DNA from 3 places in the Bradyrhizobium sp. CCGB01 genome. Region 1 is predicted to be linked to each of the others. Evidence: predicted binding sites of a transcription regulator. Region 1 holds the regulator's gene; each other region holds the start of a gene.
The links. The regulator LexA, encoded in region 1, represses DNA repair genes until DNA is damaged. The targets are predictions, from matches to a motif close to TGTTCNNNNTGTGTTCNG.
Positions count from the first base shown of each region.

Region 2: a site for LexA is predicted at 3,955-3,972, ahead of NLM25_RS04185 (ImuA family protein). Genes of this name have one in related genera too.
Region 3: a site for LexA is predicted at 1,996-2,013, ahead of NLM25_RS11015 (PA0069 family radical SAM protein). Genes of this name have one in related genera too.

Region 1 covers NZ_JANADK010000001.1:5,389,450-5,396,473, forward strand. Annotated here, with positions in the region: gene NLM25_RS24865 (S41 family peptidase) at 1-1,102, opposite strand, end outside; gene NLM25_RS24870 (alpha-hydroxy acid oxidase) at 1,410-2,543, shown strand; gene NLM25_RS24875 (HAD family phosphatase) at 2,557-3,183, shown strand; gene NLM25_RS24880 (hypothetical protein) at 3,349-3,543, shown strand; gene glp (gephyrin-like molybdotransferase Glp) at 3,769-4,980, shown strand; gene lexA (transcriptional repressor LexA) at 5,157-5,858, shown strand; gene NLM25_RS24895 (hypothetical protein) at 6,069-6,269, shown strand; gene NLM25_RS24900 (hypothetical protein) at 6,461-6,892, shown strand.
Region 2 covers NZ_JANADK010000001.1:932,721-939,744, reverse strand. Annotated here, with positions in the region: gene NLM25_RS04200 (SIR2 family protein) at 1-777, shown strand, start outside; gene NLM25_RS04195 (hypothetical protein) at 774-1,409, shown strand; gene NLM25_RS04190 (AAA family ATPase) at 1,406-3,826, shown strand; gene NLM25_RS04185 (ImuA family protein) at 4,009-4,761, shown strand; gene NLM25_RS04180 (DNA polymerase Y family protein) at 4,676-6,199, shown strand; gene NLM25_RS04175 (error-prone DNA polymerase) at 6,196-7,024, shown strand, end outside.
Region 3 covers NZ_JANADK010000001.1:2,447,402-2,454,425, reverse strand. Annotated here, with positions in the region: gene NLM25_RS11025 (ribonuclease HII) at 1-245, opposite strand, end outside; gene NLM25_RS11020 (VOC family protein) at 320-775, opposite strand; gene NLM25_RS11015 (PA0069 family radical SAM protein) at 799-1,974, opposite strand; gene NLM25_RS11010 (phosphoketolase) at 2,185-4,572, shown strand; gene NLM25_RS11005 (acetate/propionate family kinase) at 4,577-5,758, shown strand; gene NLM25_RS11000 (RMD1 family protein) at 5,964-6,803, opposite strand.

The sequences.
Region 1 (7,024 bases):
CGATGTCGGGCGCGATGCCCTGGGCCTGGATCGAGCGGCCCGAGGGCGTGTAGTAGCGCGCGGTGGTCAGCGCCAGTGCACCGTTGCCGGCGCCGAGCGGAATGATGGTCTGCACCGAGCCCTTGCCGAACGAGCGCGTGCCGATGATGGTCGCGCGCTTGTGGTCATGCAGCGCGCCGGCCACGATCTCCGAGGCCGAAGCCGAGCCGCCATTGACCAGCACGACCAGCGGCTTGCCCTTGGTGAGGTCGCCACCATGCGCGGTGAAGCGCTGGGTCTCTTCCGGATTGCGGCCGCGGGTCGAGACGACCTCGCCGCGCTGCAGGAACGCGCTCGACACCGAGACGGCCTGGTCGAGCAGTCCGCCCGGATTGTTGCGCAGGTCCATCACATAGCCGACGAGCTTCTCCGGCGGGACGTCCCTGGAGATCGAGGCGATCGCCTTCTTCAGGCCGTCGGTGGTCTGCTCGTTGAACGAGGTGACGCGGATATAGCCGATGTCGCCGTTCTCGACGTGGAAGCGAACCGGACGCACATGGATGATCTCGCGCTTGATCGCGACGTCGAGCGGGGCGTCAGCGCCCTTGCGCACGATGGTGAGCTTGGTCTGGGTATCGACCGGCCCCTTCATCTTGTTGACGGCCTGCTCCAGCGTCATGCCCTGCACGGCATCGCCGTCGATCTTGCTGATGAGGTCGCCGGACATGATGCCGGCCTTGGACGCCGGCGTGTCGTCGATCGGCGAGACGACCTTCACCAGGCCCTCCTCCATCGTGACCTCGATGCCGAGCCCGCCGAACTCGCCGGAGGTGGTCTCCTGCATCTCGGTCCAGGCCTTGTCGTTCATGTAGCGTGAATGCGGATCGAGCGAGGTCACCATGCCGGTGATCGCGCCCTCGATCAGCTTGGAATTGTCGGGTTTCTCGACATAGCTCGCCTTCACCCGCTCGAACACTTCGCCGAACAAATTGAGCCGGGAATAGGCATCATCCGCGCGCGCCGCCGCCCGTGCCGCCCATACTCCGCCGTGCGGGCTCGCTACCAGAAGGGTCAGACACGCTCCCGTGAGCGCGCCCAGGGGGAACAGCAGGTTTTTCCGCATGGATAGGCTGGCCTTCTTGCTCGGAGCTTTGCTTTGGGCTTGGGAAGCGCCATGCAAATGGCGATCCAGCCCGCTGTTCACAATACCATTCAGGTTTCTTCAAGGCCGGGACGCCGCGCTGGCCGGTACACTGTAGAAATCCCTTCGCTCTGGCCTAAACTTTTGGCAACGTTCCGAAACCGTTTCGCGCAAGGCGGGAATCGGCCGGCCGGCCTACGCCTCGCAGCTATGCGATTTTAGGATGGTTTTGGAGGGCCGGACGCGATAGGCGATGACAACAAGACTTCAAATTCTCGGGAGGACAACAATGAATGACGCGCCCCGCATCCGGCCGGAAAGGAACGTCGAACTCGGCGCCAGCAACGAGCCGTTCCAGAACCTGCACGAATTCATCCGGAAGGCGCGCATCAACCTGAACCAGAACGCCTGGGACTATATCGTCGGCGCCGCCGAGACCGAGACAACGATGCGCCGCAACCGCATGGCGCTGGACGAGATCGCTTTCCGGCCGCGCGTGCTGCGCGACGTCCGCGAGGTCGACGGCTCGGTCGAACTGTTCGGGCGCAGGATGCGGCTACCGGTGGTGCTGGCCCCTGTCGGTGCACTGGAGATCTTCGATCCGGATGGTGCGGCGAGCGTCGCCCGCGCGTGCGGCACTTTCGGTGCGGCGCACATGCTGAGCTCGGTGTCCGAGCCCGGCCTGGAGAAGACCGCCAAGGCCGCCCCTGATGCGCTGCGGCTCTATCAACTTTATGTGCGCGGTGACGACGACTTCGTCGCCGATGTCGTCGCGAGGAGCGAGAAGAACGCCTACGCCGCCTTCTGCCTGACCGTCGACACCGCCCATTACAGCCGTCGCGAACGTGACATTGCCAAGCGCTATGTTCGCGAGAGCCGCCTGCGCGCCACCGGCGGCGACTACCAGAAGGGCCTTGAGTGGCGGACCGTGAAGATGGTCAAGGACACGTTCAAGATCCCGCTCATCCTGAAGGGCATCGCCACCGCCGAGGACGCCCAGATCGCGGTCGATCACGGCGTCGAGTGGATCTACGTCTCCAACCATGGCGGCCGCCAGCTCGATCACGGCCGCGGCGCCATGCATGTGCTGCCCGAGATCGTCGACGCCGTGAAGGGCCGCGCCAAGATCATGGTCGATGGCGGCTTCTGCCGCGGCACCGACATCGTCAAGGCGATCGCGGCGGGCGCGGACATGGTCGGCATCGGCCGGCTGCAATGCTGGGCGCTGGCGGCGGCCGGCGAAGCCGGGGTGACGCGGATGCTGGAGCTCCTGGAGGACGAGGTACTACGCTGCCTCGGCCTTCTGGGCGCGACCTCCTTCGCCGAGGTCAACAAGTCCTGCCTGCACCAGGCGACCGCGACCAATGCGCCGAGCGTCTTCAGCGCGTTCCCGCTGTTCGACCACGACCCGTATCGATACTGAGTGAAAGGATGCAATGAGCTCGCTCTCCCCCGGCAGCGCTGATGCGCTCTTGTTCGATCTCGGGCGCGTGGTGCTCGACATCGATTTCTCCAAGGCGATCGCCTGCTGGGCGGGACATGCCGGCTGCAAGCCCGAAGCCATCGTCGCGCGCTATGTGCGGGACAGCGAAGCCTACCGGCTGCACGAGGTCGGCAAGATCAGCGACGAGGCCTATTTTGACTCGCTGCGCGTCTCGCTCGGGATCGGCATTTCGGACGCACAATTCCTGGAGGGGTGGAACGCGATCTTCGCCGGCGAGATGCCCGACATCGCCGAGTTGCTGCCGCGTGCGGCAAAGCAGATGCCGGTCTACGCCTTCTCCAACACCAACCGGCCGCATGTCGACCATTTCTCGAAGGAATATGCCGGCCTGCTCGGCCATTTCCGCGAGCTGTACCTGTCGTCCAGCATCGGCCTGCGCAAACCGGATGTGGAGGCCTTCGACCATGTCGTGGCCGCGATCGGCGTGCCGGCGAACCGTATCGTGTTCTTCGACGATCTTGCCGAGAACATCGAGGGAGCGCGGTCCAGCGGGCTGACCGCGGTGCACGTGACCACGCCCCGCGACGTCGGGGACGCCCTCAAGGCGCTCGGAATCTGATCCCGGGCCGGCAGGCTACAGGCCGCGAACCGGCCGTATCCGGAGCCTATTTTGCCCGGGGCGAGGAACCGAAGCCCTTTGTACATTTTTATACAGAGTTCCCGGAACGAACGCCTGCCTCAGGACTCATGACTCCGTTGGGAATTCTACATCGGACTTATCGTCGTGTTGGGCAAAACCTACCTCACCAAGCAGGCCTCTCTGCTGATGAAATTCGCCAGGACCACATCGGATTCTGAGCTTTCCGCCAAGCTGATCAGCAAGGCCGCCGACCTGAAATCCCAGGCCGACCCGTTGCCTGACAAGGATCAGGGCTCCGCGGCGCCGGACGTCAGTCCGTACAAGCAGCCGGGGACCTGACCGATGCTGGCCGTGGCTCTCGTCATTCTCGTCCTCGCCATGGCCATCCTCATACCGGTCTGTCTTGCCTTCCGGATCATGCCGCGGCGGACTTGACGTCTGCCCATCAGAGCGGATGACGCAGGATAAATCATCCTGTGCGGCCGTGCTTTGCCTCCGCGCGCGCGCTCGGCTAAGACTCTCGCCGCCGATTTGCCCGAACGGGCCCAGCTGGAGTTTTCACCCGTGGCCCTGATGCCGGTTTCTGACGCGCTTGCCGCGGTGCTGGCGGGTGCAGAGCCGCTGCCTGAAGAGATGATCGCGCTCGACGCAGCCTTCCACCGCGTGCTCGCCCGCGACGTCGCGGCGCGGCGGACCCAGCCACCCCAGGCGATGTCGGCAATGGACGGCTATGCAGTGCGGGCGGCCGATGCGGCGAAGATCGATGCCGCGCTCACCGTGATCGGCGAGGTCGCGGCGGGCCGGCCGTTTGCGGGAACGGTGGGCGCCGGCGAAGCGGTGCGGATCTTCACCGGCGGCGTCGTTCCCGATGGCGCGGACGCGGTCGTGATTCAGGAGGACACGGTTGCGGATGGCAAGCGCATCACGATCACGGAAGCGGCCGTTACCGGACGGCACATCCGCCCCGCCGGCGTCGACTTTTCGGAAGGCGACGTGCTGCTGCGCGAGGGCACCCGGCTGACCGAGCGCGATCTGGCACTCGCTGCCGGGATGAATCATCCTCGACTGCCCGTCCGCCGCCGCCCGAAGGTTGCGATCCTCGCCACCGGCGACGAACTCGTGATGCCGGGCACGACGCCCGGCCACGGCCAGATCGTCTATTCCAACGGCTATGCCCTGCACGCGCTCGCCCGCAGCGAGGGCGCCGACACCATCGACCTCGGTATCGCCGCCGACACGCTGGTGGCCACCACGGCCGGCATCCGCCGCGCCCGCGAGAGCGGCGCCGACATCCTGATCACGACCGGCGGCGCCTCGGTCGGCGACCACGATCTGGTCCAGCAGGCGCTGCGGGACGAAGGCATCTCGATGGCGTTCTGGAAGATCGCGATGCGGCCGGGCAAACCGATGATGAACGGGCGGCTCGGCGCGATGCGTGTGATCGGCCTGCCCGGCAATCCCGTGTCATCCTACGTTTGCGGATTCCTGTTCATGGTGCCGCTGATTCGCGCGCTCGCGGGCCGTTCGGCGATTCATCATCGCCGCGAACGCGCGGTGCTCGGCCGCGACGTCGGCGCCAACGACCAGCGCGAGGATTATCTGCGCGCGCGCCTGGAGCTGCGCGACGACGGCACGCTCACCGCCGTTCCCGTCAACCATCAGGATTCCTCGCTGCTTGCGAATCTCGCTGCGGCACAGGCACTTCTCGTGCGCCCGCCGTTCGCGCCGAAGGCCGAAGCCGGCACGCCTTGCGAGGTGCTGCGGCTGCCCGTCTGACCGCTTCGTTCGCGAGCGTTCCGCGAAGTTTGTGGCGTTCACGGTAAATTAAGCAGTTGCGGAACATGTATCGAACATATAGTGTCCGTTCATGATTTGTTTCGAGCATGCAGCGGCTTATCGCTGAATTCAGCGTCTCGGAATCGAACGACATCAACCGGGGGATTTTGGTCGAGATGTTAACGCGCAAACAATACGAGCTCCTGCGGTTCATCAGCGAGCGACTGAAGGAAAGCGGCGTGCCGCCCTCCTTCGACGAGATGAAGGACGCGCTCGACCTGCGCTCGAAGTCGGGTATCCACCGCCTGATCACCGCGCTCGAGGAGCGCGGCTTCATCCGGCGCCTGCCCAACCGCGCCCGCGCCATCGAGGTGATCAAGCTGCCCGAGCTTCAGGCCGCCGCCGGCAGCCGCCGCGGCTTCACGCCGAGCGTCATCGAAGGCAATCTCGGCAAGCTGCGCACGACTTCCAGCCCGCCGGCGGACGACGGCGAGCGCCCCGTTGCAGTGCCCGTGATGGGCCGCATCGCGGCCGGCACGCCGATCGAGGCCCTGCAGACCCGCAGCCACACCATCAGCGTACCGCCCGACATGCTCGGCTCGGGCGAGCATTACGCGCTCGAAGTGCGCGGCGATTCGATGGTCGAGGCCGGCATTCTCGACGGCGACATGGCGCTGATCCAGCGCAACGAGAGCGCCGATACCGGCGACATCGTGGTGGCGCTGATCGACGACGAGGAAGCGACCCTGAAGCGCTTCCGCCGCCGCGGCGCCTCCATCGCGCTCGAGCCCGCCAATGCAGCCTATGAGGTCCGCATCCTGCCGCCCAACCGGGTGAAGATCCAAGGCAAGCTGATCGGGCTGTACCGGAAGTACTGAGACCGGACGTCCTGCTATCGGTGATTTGGCGCCTCTCGCGCTTTTCGATCGGCATCGCCGATCCGGCATTGGAGCGGACGATTGTCCGCTTCCGCTGGATAGTCTTTCTGGTTTCGCGCAGATTATCCGGCCCCTCCTCCGGCGCTACATCCTCGGCACGCCGCACGAAGCAGCATTGCTTCGCGCGCCCTCTGGGTTCGAGGAGAAGTCATGCGCAAGATCATTCTGGGCACAGTCGCCGCGGCGCTGATCGCAGCATCAGCGTCGCAGGCCTTCGCCGCGCAATCGCAACACCATGTCCGCAAGGACGCCGCTGTGGGTAAGCAAGTCCGGAATGCCCGCAACGCCGTCGCGCAACCGTCGCGGCCGGACTGGCCGTATTCCGGCTGGTCGGCGCCGGCAGGGCGCTGACACGCGCATCCGGAATGCGCGGGAGCAGGCTTTGTTCCTCATGGAGCCGGAAAAGATAATGTGATCGCGGCCTGCGGCGGCGAGCCGCAGATTTGCCTACAACCGGGCAGACGCTAACATGCTTCCACTCTGATAGAGGCCTGCGCCTCGAGAAGAGACGTGGGTCGCTATCCCTGCAAGAGGAGCACCCGATGTGTGACTACAGCCTGCATGCCGTCGCGTCGCGTCCTGCTGAAGTCGGCGAGACGGTCGTCACGACAACCTTCCGCGGCACCTCGACGCGCGGTTTTGCCTCCGCGGCCGATCCGACCGTCGCGGTCTGCCTGCTGCCGGGAACGGAGCTCGCCTTCGCCGACAACGTCCGCTACGACAATCGCTGGATCTGGACGCGGACCGTCAACTCGCGCGTCGGCAAGTTCGGTAAGATCGATCCGCACATTCCCGATCGCCATCATGATGCGATCGAATTCCCCGACGGCAAATACGTGTTGGTGACGCAGCTCGTCGAAGGCCAACGCGCGACAGTGCTGCAACTGCCGGTGACCCAGCCGGTCGGCGAGCGTGAGCACAAGCCGCAGATCGCCGAAAGCCGGCCGACCATCACCCGCCTGCCGATCGGCTGACACAGCCATCCCGGCCGGCGGGTCGGGCCAGGATTGAAATTGCCATCGCCGGCCGAGGCCGGCGAGATGGTATCGCTTGCATCCCGCGAAGCTCCATTGGACGGACCAAGCCGCTCCGCCTCCCACCGCACG
Region 2 (7,024 bases), 4.5 Mb from region 1:
GCCGCACTGCACGATGCGACCCTGCTCCGCGCCTGGGGCGAGCAAGTCCTGATCGCGTTAGTGTTGAAACTACTCTGCGACAAGCTCACGCGATTGATGGAGCTCGGCCTTGGGGCGTCGGGCCGTGGGCCCATCGCGGGAGCGCTCGCCCCAGCCTTGAAAGCGCTGCGCGACGACCTGGCCGACCGTGCCGTCGTTCCGCCAGGGGAGCGGAACAGGACCGCCTTCGGCAATCAGGCAATCGGACTTTGGTCGCGGATGCTCTCCTTGTTTCGGCGTGGTGCCTTGCCTGCCGATCCCAACGCCTATGAGACCTTGAGCAGTTCCGCGCCAAACCTTCTCGCGGCCGATCAAAACGCGCTGGCGATGGGACTAGGCACGCTTGGAATTATCCTCGCGCTTCTCCAACTAGGTCGCACCGCTGGACATTGGGAGCTGACGCCCCCTTCCGACGCTACGCTACATGCGGGGGCAATGACTGCCAGACCTAACCGGCCGGGCGCGACAGGCCGCCCCGTCTTTCTCGTCAAATCGGCGGCAGACGCGATCGCCCTCCAAAGCAACGGCGCTTTCGCGACCGACAATGCGATTGTCGTGCACGCTGATGACACATGGCATCGTATGGTCGGAAGTGGCGCAAGCGCTCGGCGCGTTCGGTCTGCGCCGGGCCGCACAGGCCGCGTCGGTAATACGCATGTCAGCATTGCCGATCTTCTCGGCCGCAGCGCCGACGCGGCTGGGCTGCAAAGCGGCTTCGTTGCGGAGATGATGCTATGAGCACCGCGCCCCTGATCCTCGCCATTCAAAACCGACTCCACCGCGCCAACTACCATGACCTGTCCACACCGTTGAACGTCGCAGGGGTCGAATTCGCCTTCACCGGAGCGATGCGAGGCAGCGACGGCCGCGCGCTTGATCTGGTGCTCCTCGTCGACACGACAACGGGAGACTTTGGAGACCGAGATGGCGCCCGCGTTCGTCAACGCGTGGAGGCGCTGAGCCGGGCGCTTGACGTGACCGCATCGCGCTATGTCGTCACGCTCATCCTGGCAGGTGCCGCCCTGGCCGATGGCGTCGACGCCCTGTCGGAAACCTGCCGTGTCCTGCAGGTCGAAAGCATCCCGCTTGACCAGGCTGGTAAGCCGGTCGATGAAGCGGCCGAGCGGCAGTTGGACGACCGGATCCGCGTCCTGTTGCCGCTGACACTCCCGGCCGTGCCTGCAGAACCAGAAGCCGGAAGCGGGCATGCGATAGATCAACTCGTCCGCGCGCTTCAACAGGACGGAGACAAGGCATTTCTTGATGCTGTCGTTCATGCATCGGCCGCAGGAGAAGCGGCTGTGACGGAGGCCGCGGCCCAGGCTGTAGGCCAACCTTTCCGAGGCCCCTCCGAAGGAGAACCGTCATGAGCGACTCTATCTTGAGAAGCCTCGACATAACGAATTTCCGGAGCATCCGGGGACATATCCACGCCCCGCTGGATGCGAAGGTCGTGCTCGTTCATGGCGAGAACGGCGCCGGCAAAACAAGTCTTCTTTCGGCGATCGAGTTGGCGCTGACGGGTCAGGTGCAGTCACTACTGCGCGCCGATCCGAACTATGATCGCCAGTTGCTTCACCGATCGACAGCTGAAGGCAGCGTCGTACTGCGCGCCGTGAACGCAGCCGAACAGACGTTTAGCGCGACGCTCGATCCAGCGGGTGCCAAATCCGGCCGCGCCCTGGCGGAACCCCTCGCCTCCTTCTTCAAGGAACGCGCGTTCCTGCCCCAGTCGTTGCTCGGCCAATTGCTGCAGATCTATCAAGACGCGGGAAATGACGCGGGATCGCCACTGGCTCAATTCGTCGGCAAGCTGCTAGGGCTCGATCGATTGGACGCGCTGGAAGCCGGCCTCAAGCCCCTCATGGACGTTCGCAATGTTCGCAAGACCGTCGACGGCTGGCTCGCCGCTGAAAACGAGAAAAGCCGCCTCGATCGGCTTCTGACCGACCAGCGCAGAAGCCGCGAAGCGATCAACGATCAGATCGTCGCGGCACTAAGCGAACTTGCGAACGCCTGCGGCACCCTAGACGTGGCCGTTGAGGTCCGTGAGGATAATCTGGAAACAGTGGCCGCCGCTCTTTCGGATGACCGAGACGAGCAACGCTTCGCCGTTCTGGCAGACCAGCAGCGTCAGTTCGCCTCTATCCGCCGCGAGATTGACCAAGCGCAAAGCGCAGCTTCTTCCGATCTGCCGACGCCAAGCGGCGGCGCCAGCGAACAATTCTCCCGCTGGGAAGCTACGAACGGCGCAAGAGTCGCGGCCGCGCGGGCGCGCGTGGAGGCTCTGCTTCCCGATCTGGCACTACCAAGCGATCCTTTCAAATTCGCGGACGAGGCGCTCACAAGACTGCGGACTGAACGGAAGCAGCTGGACGAGCAGGCGACCCAGGCTCGTGCCGCGATCGTCCGGCGTACCGCCGCACAAGACGAACGCGATGTCGCGCAACGGCAACGCGAGACTATCGACAGCGAGGTCGAGCTATTGCCCGCCACCTCGGGAAGCCTGGCATCGGCGCTAGCGGAGCTCACCTCGTTCATCGACGGGAATGTCTGCCCCGTGTGTGACCGCGATTTCGCGGAGGTCAGTCAAGAGCCGCTCAGCGACCACGTCCATGTCAAGATCCGCACGCTTTCCGCTTCCGCCGAGCGCCTCTTGACCTTGGGCCGCACAAAAGCCGAAGTGCAGGTAACGCTCGAACGCCTCGATCGCGAACTCGAGGCACTCTCCGCGCGCGTACTCGACGAGGAAGCGCTTGCCGATCTCGATCGACGCCACGCGGGAATAGACGCCTTGGTAGCCGAGCTCGATGCGATGAGCGAAGTCCTTCGCGAAGGCGCCAGGCTTAGGGCTGCGGACGTTGCGGTACGACGCGCTGTGAGCGAAGCGCAATCGCGCCACGTCTCACTTGCAGCCGCCCGCGAAACTCTGACGTCCTTCGCCACGTCTGCTGGCGAAGCCGGCGTGGCAGAGGGCGAATCCTTTGACGCTGCGGTCGCGCGTATCTCCGAGCGACTCGCTGCGCAAACCGCGCACCTGCAACTTCGCGTCGGCCAGCGACGCGAAGGACTGAACAAAATTGCGGTGATCCGCTTGGACATTAAGAAGCGGCAGGATGCTGACGCGCAGATATCGACCGACTTTAGCGCATGGCAGGAGGCGCACGCCTCTCTCGAGCGCGCGCAGGCACTTCGCGACCAAGGCATAGCGGTCCGCAACGCGGTCGACCGGGTGCGATCAGCGATCATTCGAAGGGAATTCAACGACCGGCTCAATCGCCTGTGGCGGGACCTTTTCGTCCGACTCGCGCCGGGCGAGCCGTTCGTTCCGGCATTCCGGATTCCATCGTCGTCCACCCAGAAATTACAGCCAAAACTTATCACCGAGCACCGAGACGGTGGCGAAGCTGGAGGCGCGCCCGGGGCCATGCTTAGTGCAGGCAACCTTAATACCGCGGCGCTCACATTGTTTATTGCGCTCCACCTGTCGGTCCCAAAGGAGCTGCCTTGGCTCATTCTAGACGATCCGGTGCAATCGATGGACGACGTCCACATCGCGCACTTCGCTGCCCTGCTTCGCACCTTGTCGAAAGAGCATGGTCGGCAGGTCATGATCGCGGTTCATGACCGGCAGCTCTTCGAATATTTGAGGCTGGAACTCAGCCCCGCCTTCCCTGACGACAGCCTCCTCACTCTGGAACTCTCCAGAGGTGCCCGCCGCGATAGCGTATGCGTGTCGAAGCGGTATTCCTACAAGGAGGAGACCGCTCTTCTGGCGGCAGCATAACTCGACATCTTCGCTCGATTCACATTATCAACCACGACTGCTTTCCCGCGCAGCCCTCTTCGACGCCGATGCGATCCACGGAAACCCGGGGGTTCGTTGAATGATCCTTGACTCTACGCGCCGAAAAATAGAACAAATAGAGAACATGATGCCGAACCCGTTCCCGGAGGTCAACAGGAAGCTTGCGGCCCGAGCCCGCCATAGAGTGTTTGCGCGCGCAGATCGAAAGGATCGAAGGCCGAAGCCGGCGCGTTCAATCGGTGCTCCCCTTCGGACTCACCGACATCGACTCACGCCTGCCGTCCGGCGGCCTGGCTCTCGGCGCGCTCCACGAAATCGCCGGCGGGGGTAACGGCGCGGTCGATGGAGCCGCTGCAGCGCTTTTTGCCGGCGGCATAGCCGCCCGGACCCGAGGCAAGGTGCTCTGGGTCATCACCCGGCCCGACCTGTTCGCCCCAGCTCTGGCCCAGGCGGGCCTCGCGCCGGACCGCGTCATCTATGTCGAAGCGGGCAACGACAAGACCGTGCTCGCCTGCATCGAAGAAGGCTTGCGTCATGGCGGTCTCGGCGCCGTCGTTGGCGAGGTGGCCCGGCTGGACATGACCGCATCGCGCCGGCTCCAGCTTTGCGCCGAGCAAAGCGGCACGATCGGCATCGCCTTGCGCAGATGGCGAAGGCAAACGGAGGCGGCCGATTTCGGCCAGCCGACTGCCGCGTCAACACGATGGCGCATCTCCGTAATGCCATCGCCGGCTCTCCCCGTTCCGGGTGTCGGTCGGCATCGATGGCTGGTCGAATTGATCCGCGCCCGCGCGGGCGAAAGTGCAGATTTTGTGATGGAGGCGTGTGATGACACGGGTCGTCTCGCTCTTCCTGCCGAGTTGGTCGATCGACCGGCACAGGCGGAAGGCTTGCGACGCGGCGCCTCCGGCTGAGGCGCCGCTCGTCCTGATCGGCCGCGACGGGAGAAGACAGGTTGTGCTGGCGGCTGACGCCGTGGCGCAGGCTGCGGGCGTGCGCGTGGGTATGCCGGCGACCAAGACCCGCGTCCTTGTGCCTGGCCTGGTCGTCCATGACCATGACGCGCGCGCCGACGCCGCCTCTCTCGACCGGCTCGCGCTGTGGGTGCTCCAGCGCTACGCTCCAATCGTCGCGGCTGATCCTCCCGACGGCCTCGTCATCGACACCACCGGCGCCGACCATCTTCATGGCGGCGAAGACGCCATGCTCGCAGGGCTCGTCGACCGGTTGGCCGCGTCCGGCGTTCGCGCACGGGCCGCGATCGCCGACACCTGGGGCGCCGCCCACGCCCTAGCGCGCTATGCGTCCCGACCGACGGCCGTCGCGCCGTCTGGCCATGGCTCCTCGGTCCTTCATCCGCTTCCTATTGCGGCGCTGCGATTGCCCGCCGACATGCTCTCGGCGCTCAACGTGCTCGGCTTCGAACGCGTCGCCGACCTGCTTGCGCAGCCGCGCGCTCCGCTGACGCTTCGCTTCGGCCCGCAGCTCGGCCGCCGCATCGACCAGGCTCTGGGCGACCTCAGCGAACCGATCGAGCCCATACGGCCGGACGAGCTTATCGAAGTCAGACGAAACTTCGCCGAGCCGATCTCCGCCGCCGAAACCATCGCCCGCTACATCGGCAAGCTGGTCGTGCAGCTCTGCGCCGAGCTGGAGGCCAAAGGTCTCGGGGCCAAGCGGTTGGACCTGATCTGCCATCGGGTAGACAACCGCCGGCAGGCCGTGCGCGTCGGCACGGCGCTGCCGGTTCGCGATGTAAAGCGCCTGACCCGACTCCTGAACGACAAGATCGAGACGATCGAGCCCGGCTTCGGCATCGAGGTACTCACGCTGACCGCGACGCTCGCCGAGCCGCTGGCCGAGAAACAGACCCTGACGACCATGGTGGACGATGGGGCGCCCGACGTCTCCGATCTCGTCGACACCCTGATCAACCGCGTGGGCGAACACAGTCTCTATCGCGCCGCGCCGGTTGCCACCGAGGTGCCGGAGCGCTCCGTCTGCAAAGTGCCGCCGTTGGCACCGGAGACCGGCGCCACCTGGCCGGGCCACTGGCCGCGCCCGCCACGGCTGCTCTCGCCTCCCGAACCGATCGAGACGGTGGCCTTGCTGCCTGACCATCCGCCGGCCTGGTTCACCTGGCGCGGTATCCGCCGGCGCGTGCGCCGCGCCGACGGCCCTGAGCGCGTTCGCGGCGAGTGGTGGCGGCGCGATACCGAACTCACTGCCGTGCGCGACTATTTCCGCGTCGAAGACGACAGCGGAGAGCGATACTGGCTCTTCCGCTCCGGCGATGGCGAAGATCCGAACACGGGCTCGCAGCGGTGGTTTCTGCACGGGGTGTTCGGATGAGCGCACCCCGATATGTCGAGCTGCAGGTGACGTCGCATTTCTCCTTTCTCACGGGCGCGTCCTCCTGCGAGGAGCTATTCGCCCAGGCCGCAGCCCTTGGCATCGAGGCGCTGGCCATCGCCGACCGCAACTCGCTCGCCGGCGTCGTCCGCGCCTTCGAGGCGGCGAGGACGACCGGCGTCCGGCTGATCGTCGGCTGCCGCCTCGATCTCGCCGACGGCATGTCGATCCTCGTCTATCCGACCGATCGCGCCGCCTATGCTCGCCTCTGCCGGCTCCTCAGCCTCGGCAAGAAACGCGGGGGCAAGGCGAAATGCATCCTCGAATGGGACGACGTCGTTGCCTTCGGTGAAGGTCTGATCGCCATCCTCGTGCCGGACGAGGCCGACGAGACGTGCGGGCTTCATCTGCGCCGGCTGCGCGACGCTTTCGGGGACCGCGCCTACGTCAGCCTGACACTGCGACGCCGCCCCAACGACCAGCTCCGCGTTCACGACCTAGCGACACTGGCCGCCCAGATGCGCGTGCCGACCGTCGTCACCAACGACGTGCTCTACCACGCGCCCGAACGGCGCATGCTGCAGGATGTGGTGAGCTGCATCCGTCACAACATCACCATCGACGAGCTGGGCGATCGGCGCGAATTCGGCGATCGCTATCTCAAGCCGCCGGAGGAGATGTTCAGGCTCTTCCCGCGCAATCCCGAGGCGGTCAGTCGCTCGGTCGAGATCGCCGCGCGCTGCCGCTTCAATCTCAAGGAGCTTGCCTACCAATATCCCGAGGAGCGGGACGATCCGACGCTCACGCCGCAGGCGACGCTTGAGA
Region 3 (7,024 bases), 2.9 Mb from region 1:
GCCACCACGGGTCCGGCGAGCGGCCCGCGGCCGGCCTCGTCGCAGCCAGCGACCGGCCAGACCCCGCGTTTGATCAGCGCGCGCTCGCGGCGAAAGCTCGGCGGCGCAATCGCGATGATACCTTTCCTGCCGGCCGGGGCCTTGATGGCGGGAGGCTTGGCCGCCTTCGCGGGCGCTGCCTTCCTTGCGGCGTCCTTCTTTGGCGCGTCTTTGGCCGGCTTCTTGGCGGACTTGTCCCGAATCATGGCCGGGATCGTGCGCAAGCAGCCCGGCCGGCGCAACCGGGAACCCCTCGCAATTCCCGTTATTCAGACGAGCCCTACTCGGCCAGATGCACCCGCCGGTCCTCACCGACCTCGATGCCCGGCGCGACCACGACCTCCCAGGGATGGCCGTCGGGATCGGCGAAATAGCCGGAATAACCGCCGTAATCGGTCTCATGCGCCGCTTTCAGCAGCTTCGCGCCCTTGCCGAGCGCGAAGGCCAGCACCGCATCGACCTCGTCGCGCGTGGCGCAGTTCCATGCGAGCGTCATGCCGCGGAATGTCGTCGGCCTCGGATCGTCAGGCAGCTTGGCGTCTGCCGCGAGCTTGTCCCAGTGAAACAGGGCGAGCACCGGGCCTCCGGTATCGTAGAACGCGACGGCCTCGCCGGTCGCCTTCAGCCGGCGCGAGAAACCCAGCGCGTCATAAAAGGCGATGCTGGCGCGAATGTCGCTCACGCCGAGGGTGATGACGGTGAGCCGCGGCACCGGCACAGTGAGTTCCTTGCTCATGCAACGCCTCTTCCACTTCCCGATCAGAACAGGCTGAGCTGATCGCCGTTCCGCTTCGGCCTTGCAAAGTGATCCGTCGTCAGCTTCGAGCGCCGCTTGTTCAGACCAAGCCTGTCGCAGGCGATCTCGAAGCGGCGGCCGATGGTCCAGGCCATCGGTCCCGTGCCCTTCATCCGCTCGCCCCATTTCGCATCGTAATCGCGGCCGCCGCGCATGTCGCGGATCAGTGTGAAGACGTGGCGATAGCGGTCCGGATAATTGGCCATCAGCCATTCGCGGAAGAGATCGCGCACCTCCAGCGGCAGCCGCAGCAGCACGTAGGAGGCTTCCTTGACGCCGGCATGGGCTGCTGCGTCGAGAATGCGCTCGATCTCGGAATCGTTCAGCGCGGGGATGACAGGCGCGACCATCACGGTGGTCGGAATGCCGGCCTCCGAAAGCTGCTTCAGCGCCTCCAGCCGCTTCGGCGGCGTCGAAGCCCGCGGCTCCATGGTGCGCGCGAGTTTCGGATCGAGCGAGGTGACCGAGATCGCGACCTTGGCGAGGTTGCGCTTGGCCATGCGCGCGAGAATGTCGATGTCGCGCACCACCAGCGCCGACTTGGTGACGATGCCGACGGGATGGCTGGCGCGCTCCAGCACTTCGAGAATGCCGCGCATGATTTTGCGCTCGCGCTCGATCGGCTGATAGGGATCGGTGTTGGTGCCGATCGCGATCATCCGCGGCTCGTAGCCTGGCGCGGCGAGCTCCTTCTCGAGCAGCGCCGGCGCCTCGGGCTTGACGAACAGCTTGGACTCGAAGTCGAGCCCCGGCGACAGGCCGAGATAGGCATGCGTCGGCCGCGCGAAGCAGTAGACGCAGCCGTGCTCGCAGCCGCGATAGGGATTGATCGAGCGGTCGAAGCCGATGTCGGGGGACTCGTTGCGGGTGATCACCTTGCGCGAGGTGTCGACGCCGACACTGGTCTTGAACGGCGGCAGCTCCTCCAGGCTCTGCCAGCCATCGTCGAAGGCGACGCGCGCCTCGGCTTCAAAGCGGCCGCTGGCATTGGATTGAGCGCCCCGCCCTCGCCTGCGCGCGCGGTCGATGGCGACGCCAAGTTCTGGAAAATCGGCGGGAAAATCAGAGTCCGCACCCGCCGGCTCGGAGGGCGCCGTGACCGGCGGGTGCTTGAGAGCATGAGAGGATGCTGGACTCATGAAGCCAAGATAGCACGCCAAAGGAACAAATCAAGAACACAAACAAAAAACGTGGGAACAACCCCATGCGCAGTAGCCGCCCAAATTTCGGGCTCGGTCCTTTGACCTCACGCAACATGGCCGTCGCGGCAATCCGGTTCGATGCCGGACAGGGATCAATCGTCGCGGAACACAGTTGGTGACAATCGCTGGGTGAAGGTCGGCATGAACATGACAAGTCAACAAAAATCGCGTGCGGCGAGCAACGACCTCGATCTGCTCGATCGCTATTGGCGCGCCGCCAACTACCTCTCCGTCGGGCAAATCTATCTGCTCGACAATCCGCTGCTGCGCGAGCCGTTGCGGCCCGAGCACATCAAGCCGCGTTTGCTCGGACATTGGGGCACGACACCCGGTCTCAACTTCATCTACGCCCATCTCAACCGTGTCATCCGCGCGCTCGACGTCAGCGTGCTCTATGTCTGCGGCCCCGGCCATGGCGGGCCGGGCATGGTGGCGAACACCTATCTCGAAGGCAGCTACAGCGAGATCTATCCTGATATCGCGCGCAACGCGGACGGATTGCGCAAGCTGTTCAGACAGTTCTCCTTCCCCGGCGGCATTCCGAGCCACGCCGCGCCGGAAACGCCGGGCTCGATCCACGAAGGCGGCGAGCTCGGCTACGCGCTGGTGCACGCTTATGGCGCCGCATTCGACAACCCCGACCTGATCGTCGCCTGCGTCGTCGGCGACGGCGAGGCCGAGACCGGTCCGCTCGCGGCGTCCTGGCACTCCAACAAGTTCCTCAATCCCGCCCATGACGGGGCGGTGCTGCCGATCCTGCATCTCAACGGCTACAAGATCGCCAACCCGACGGTGCTCGGGCGGATGCGCGACGAGGAGGTCCGCGACCTTTTCCGCGGGTTCGGGCACGAGCCGCTGTTCGTCGAGGGCGACGATCCCGGATTGATGCACCAGGCCATGGCGGACGCGCTCGACGTCGCGCTTGCCAGCATCCGCTCGATCCAGCAGCACGCTCGCGACGGGCGCAAGACCGCCGAACGGCCGCGCTGGCCGATGATCGTGCTGCGCAGCCCGAAGGGATGGACCGGCCCGAAGGAGGTCGACGGCAAGAAGGTCGAGGGTTTCTGGCGCGCGCATCAGGTGCCCGTTGCGAGCTGCCGCGAGAACCCGGCGCATCTGAAGGTGCTCGAAGACTGGATGCGCAGCTACGAGCCGGACAAGCTGTTCGACAAGAACGGCGCGCTCATCCCCGAGCTACAGGCGCTGGCGCCCGACGGCAGCCGCCGCATGGGCGCCAATCCGCACGCCAATGGCGGTCTGTTGAAGAAGGAGCTGAAGCTGCCGGACTTCCGCAGCTTCGCCGTGGAGGTGCCGCAGCCCGGCGGCGTGACCGGGGAAGCGACGCGCGAGCTCGGCAAATTCCTGCGCGACGTCATCCGTCTCAACGCGCAAGAGCGCAACTTCCGCATCATGGGTCCGGACGAGACCGCGTCGAACCGGCTCGACGCGGTGTTCGAGGCCACCGAGCGCGTCTGGATGGAGCCGATCGAATCCTACGACGTGCATCTCGCACAGGACGGCCGCGTCATGGAGGTGCTGAGCGAGCATCTCTGCCAGGGCTGGCTCGAGGGCTACCTGCTCACCGGCCGCCACGGCTTCTTCTCCTGCTACGAGGCCTTCATCCACATCGTGGATTCCATGTTCAACCAGCATGCCAAATGGCTGAAGGTCACGCGGCATCTGCCGTGGCGCCGCCCGATCGCTTCGCTCAACTATCTCCTGACCTCGCATGTCTGGCGGCAGGACCATAACGGCTTCAGCCATCAGGATCCCGGCTTCGTCGATCTCGTCGCCAACAAGAAGGCCGACATCGTCCGCATCTACTTCCCGCCCGACGCCAACACACTGTTGTGGATCGCCGACCACTGTCTGCGCACTTACAACCGCATCAACGTCATCGTCGCCGGCAAGCAGCCGTCGCCGCAATGGCTGTCGATGCAGGAAGCGGCCACGCATTGCGATGCCGGCATCGGCATCTGGACCTGGGCCGGCAACGAAGACGCCAACGGCGAGCCCGACGTGGTGATGGCCTGCGCCGGCGACGTGCCGACCCTGGAAACGCTCGCCGCCGTCGACCTGCTGCGCAAGGCGCTGCCTGACCTGAAGATCCGCGTCGTCAACGTCGTCGACCTCATGACGCTGCAACCCCGGGAGCAGCATCCGCACGGCCTTTCCGACCGCGACTTCGACGGCCTGTTCACATCAGACAGGCCCGTGATCTTCGCCTATCACGGCTATCCTTATTTGATCCACCGTCTCACCTATAACCGTACCAACCATGCCGGCATGCATGTGCGTGGCTTTGCCGAGGAAGGTACCACGACGACGCCGTTCGACATGGTCGTGCTCAACGGGCTCGACCGCTATCACCTCGCGATCGAGGCGATCGAGCGCGTGCCGGGGCTTGCGGCCAAGGCCGCACAGGTCAAGCAGCAGTTCCGCGACAGACTGATCGAGCATTCGCGTTACGTTCGCGAGCATGGTGAGGACATGCCTGCGGTGCGCGACTGGGTCTGGCCGGGCAAGACCGGTTGACCTCATGACCGCGTCGGTCCTCGTCCTCAACGCGGGCTCGTCGAGCATCAAGTTCGGCCTGTTCGACATTGCAGCGACCGAGCCGGCCCTGCTCTGCAAGGGCCTCCTCGACGAGCATGAGGCGAAACCGCGGCTCGTGGTAAGGAGCCCCGCGGGCGAGGACCTGTTCGAGACACGGAGGGAGACGGCGGACGCGAGCGGAGGTCACCTGCTCGCCGACGTGCTCGGCTTCATAAAGGACCGCTTTGGCGATCAGCGCTTGCGCGCCGTGGGTCACCGCATCGTTCATGGCGGCCCGGACTATTCCGGGCCGGTGACGCTGACGGACGACGTCTACGCGAGACTGGAGGCGCTGACGCCGCTGGCGCCGCTGCACCAGCCGCGTTGCCTGGCGCCGGTCCGGACCATCAGGACGATCAAGCCCGACCTGACGCAGATTGCCTGCTTCGACACCGCCTTCCACCACAGCATTGAGCCGCCCGCGAGCCGCTTCGCGATCCCGCGGCGCTTCGAGGAGCGCGGCATCCGGCGCTATGGGTTCCACGGACTCTCCTTCGAATATGTCGCGGGCCGCCTCGCCGAAATCGCGCCGGAGCTCGCCTCGAAGCACACCGTGATCGCGCATCTCGGCAATGGCGCGAGCCTGTGCGGCTTGCGCGATGGCCGCAGCGTCGACACCACGATGGGACTGACGCCGCTCGACGGCCTAGTGATGGGCACCCGCTGCGGCACGATCGATCCCGGCGTCCTGCTCTATCTGCAACAGCACGAGAAGATGTCCGTCGAGCACATCGAGCACCTGCTCTATCACGAGTCCGGCCTGCTCGGCGTCTCCGGGATCTCGGCGGACATGCGCGCACTGCTCGCAAGCAGTGAGGCCGCGGCGCGCGAGGCGGTCGATCTCTTCACCTTCCGCGCGGCGCAGCAGGTTGCGGTGATGGCGACCACGCTTGGCGGGCTGGACGGCCTGGTCTTCACCGGTGGCATTGGCGAGCATGCTGCGGACATCCGTGGAGCAATCGGCGAGCGTCTCGGCTGGCTTGGCGTGCGCATCGATGCCGCTGCGAATAACGGGGGACGCGAGCGGATCAGCGGCAGCGGCGGTGCTGTCGATGTGCTGGTCATCCCAACGAATGAGGAGTTGACAATCGCGCGGCATTGCGCGGCGGTGCTGCGAAAGAGATGAGACGCGGTTGGCGGGTGCATCTTCCCTTCTCCCCTTGTGGGAGAAGGTGGCGCGAAGCGCCGGATGAGGGGTTCTGTCTGCGGTCACATCTGCAGATGAGTATGCGGAGAGGGACCCCTCACCCTAATGAGTTCGTGTCTACCTGCGGCGCTGCCCTCTCCCACAAGGGGCGAGGGCACAGTCATGCGCATCTCGCCTGCTGAACTCAGTGAATCCCGGCAAAGATCTGGATACAGCCGATCGCGACTTCGATCAAAATCAGCACGACCACCGCGATTTCGAGCCGCAACGAACGCTGGGTGTCGATGATGTCGGTCAGCGCATCGGCCGTCTCCGCAACAACCGTGAGCTTGCGCTCGAGCGTGTCGAGACGCTCCTTCAGTTCGTACTCGTCTTCGAGACGCGCATAGAGCCGGTCGAGCTGCGGCTTCTCCCAGAGCGCATCGGGCTTTTCGGCAACCGCGACGCGGCCGGCGACGCGCTGCTGGACCAGCAGCGCGTTGCCGATGAGCTGGAGGATGCCCTTGCGCCGGCGCGAGGTGCGGCCTTTCTCGGCAAGCTCGCGCGCAAAAGGCTCGATAACGTCGAACACCGCAGCGACGCGGCGTTCGTCGCGCGCCAGCGACGTGCTCTTGGCCAGTGCATCCGCGATCAGCAGCAGCCGCTCGTCGGAAAACTTCGAGAGATTGATCGGCCCGCCCGGCTGGATCGCTTCGGTGCTTTCATCCTTGCAGAGCTGCGCTTGCGCGATCTCCTCTTCAAAGGGGCTGAGCTCGCCGATGACGCGGGATTTCAGGCTGTCGATCAGCACCTTCTCCTCCGAGGGGAGCAGGCCGATCAGCACCACAACGCCGTAGCGGAAGATCACGGCAAGGCCGGCATGGACGCGGAAGGCGGCCGGCGTCGAGGAGACCGGCGCACCCAGCTCGAGCCCCGAGGGATTGATGCGTTCGCCCAGCATCACGGCGCGGATCCGCAAGGTCGGCGCACCGTCCGGCTTCGGCGATGTCGGCGTCGTGCCAACGGGAAGTTGATCGGCGGTCACTGGACTATCTCACTTTGCGCGGTGCGCGGTTGCACGTTTTTCCCACCGTAAGGTCTGTGTCAGACTGCCCGTGCAGCCTTGCGGAAAAATGCCGTCCTCGCCCCGATCATACCGGCGGAGAAAGCCCCCGTTTGAAGCTCACGACAACAAGATACGCCGAAACATTCGGCAATATGACCACCTCGCGCGCAACACATTCGGCTGCGATAGGCCTCCCGGGG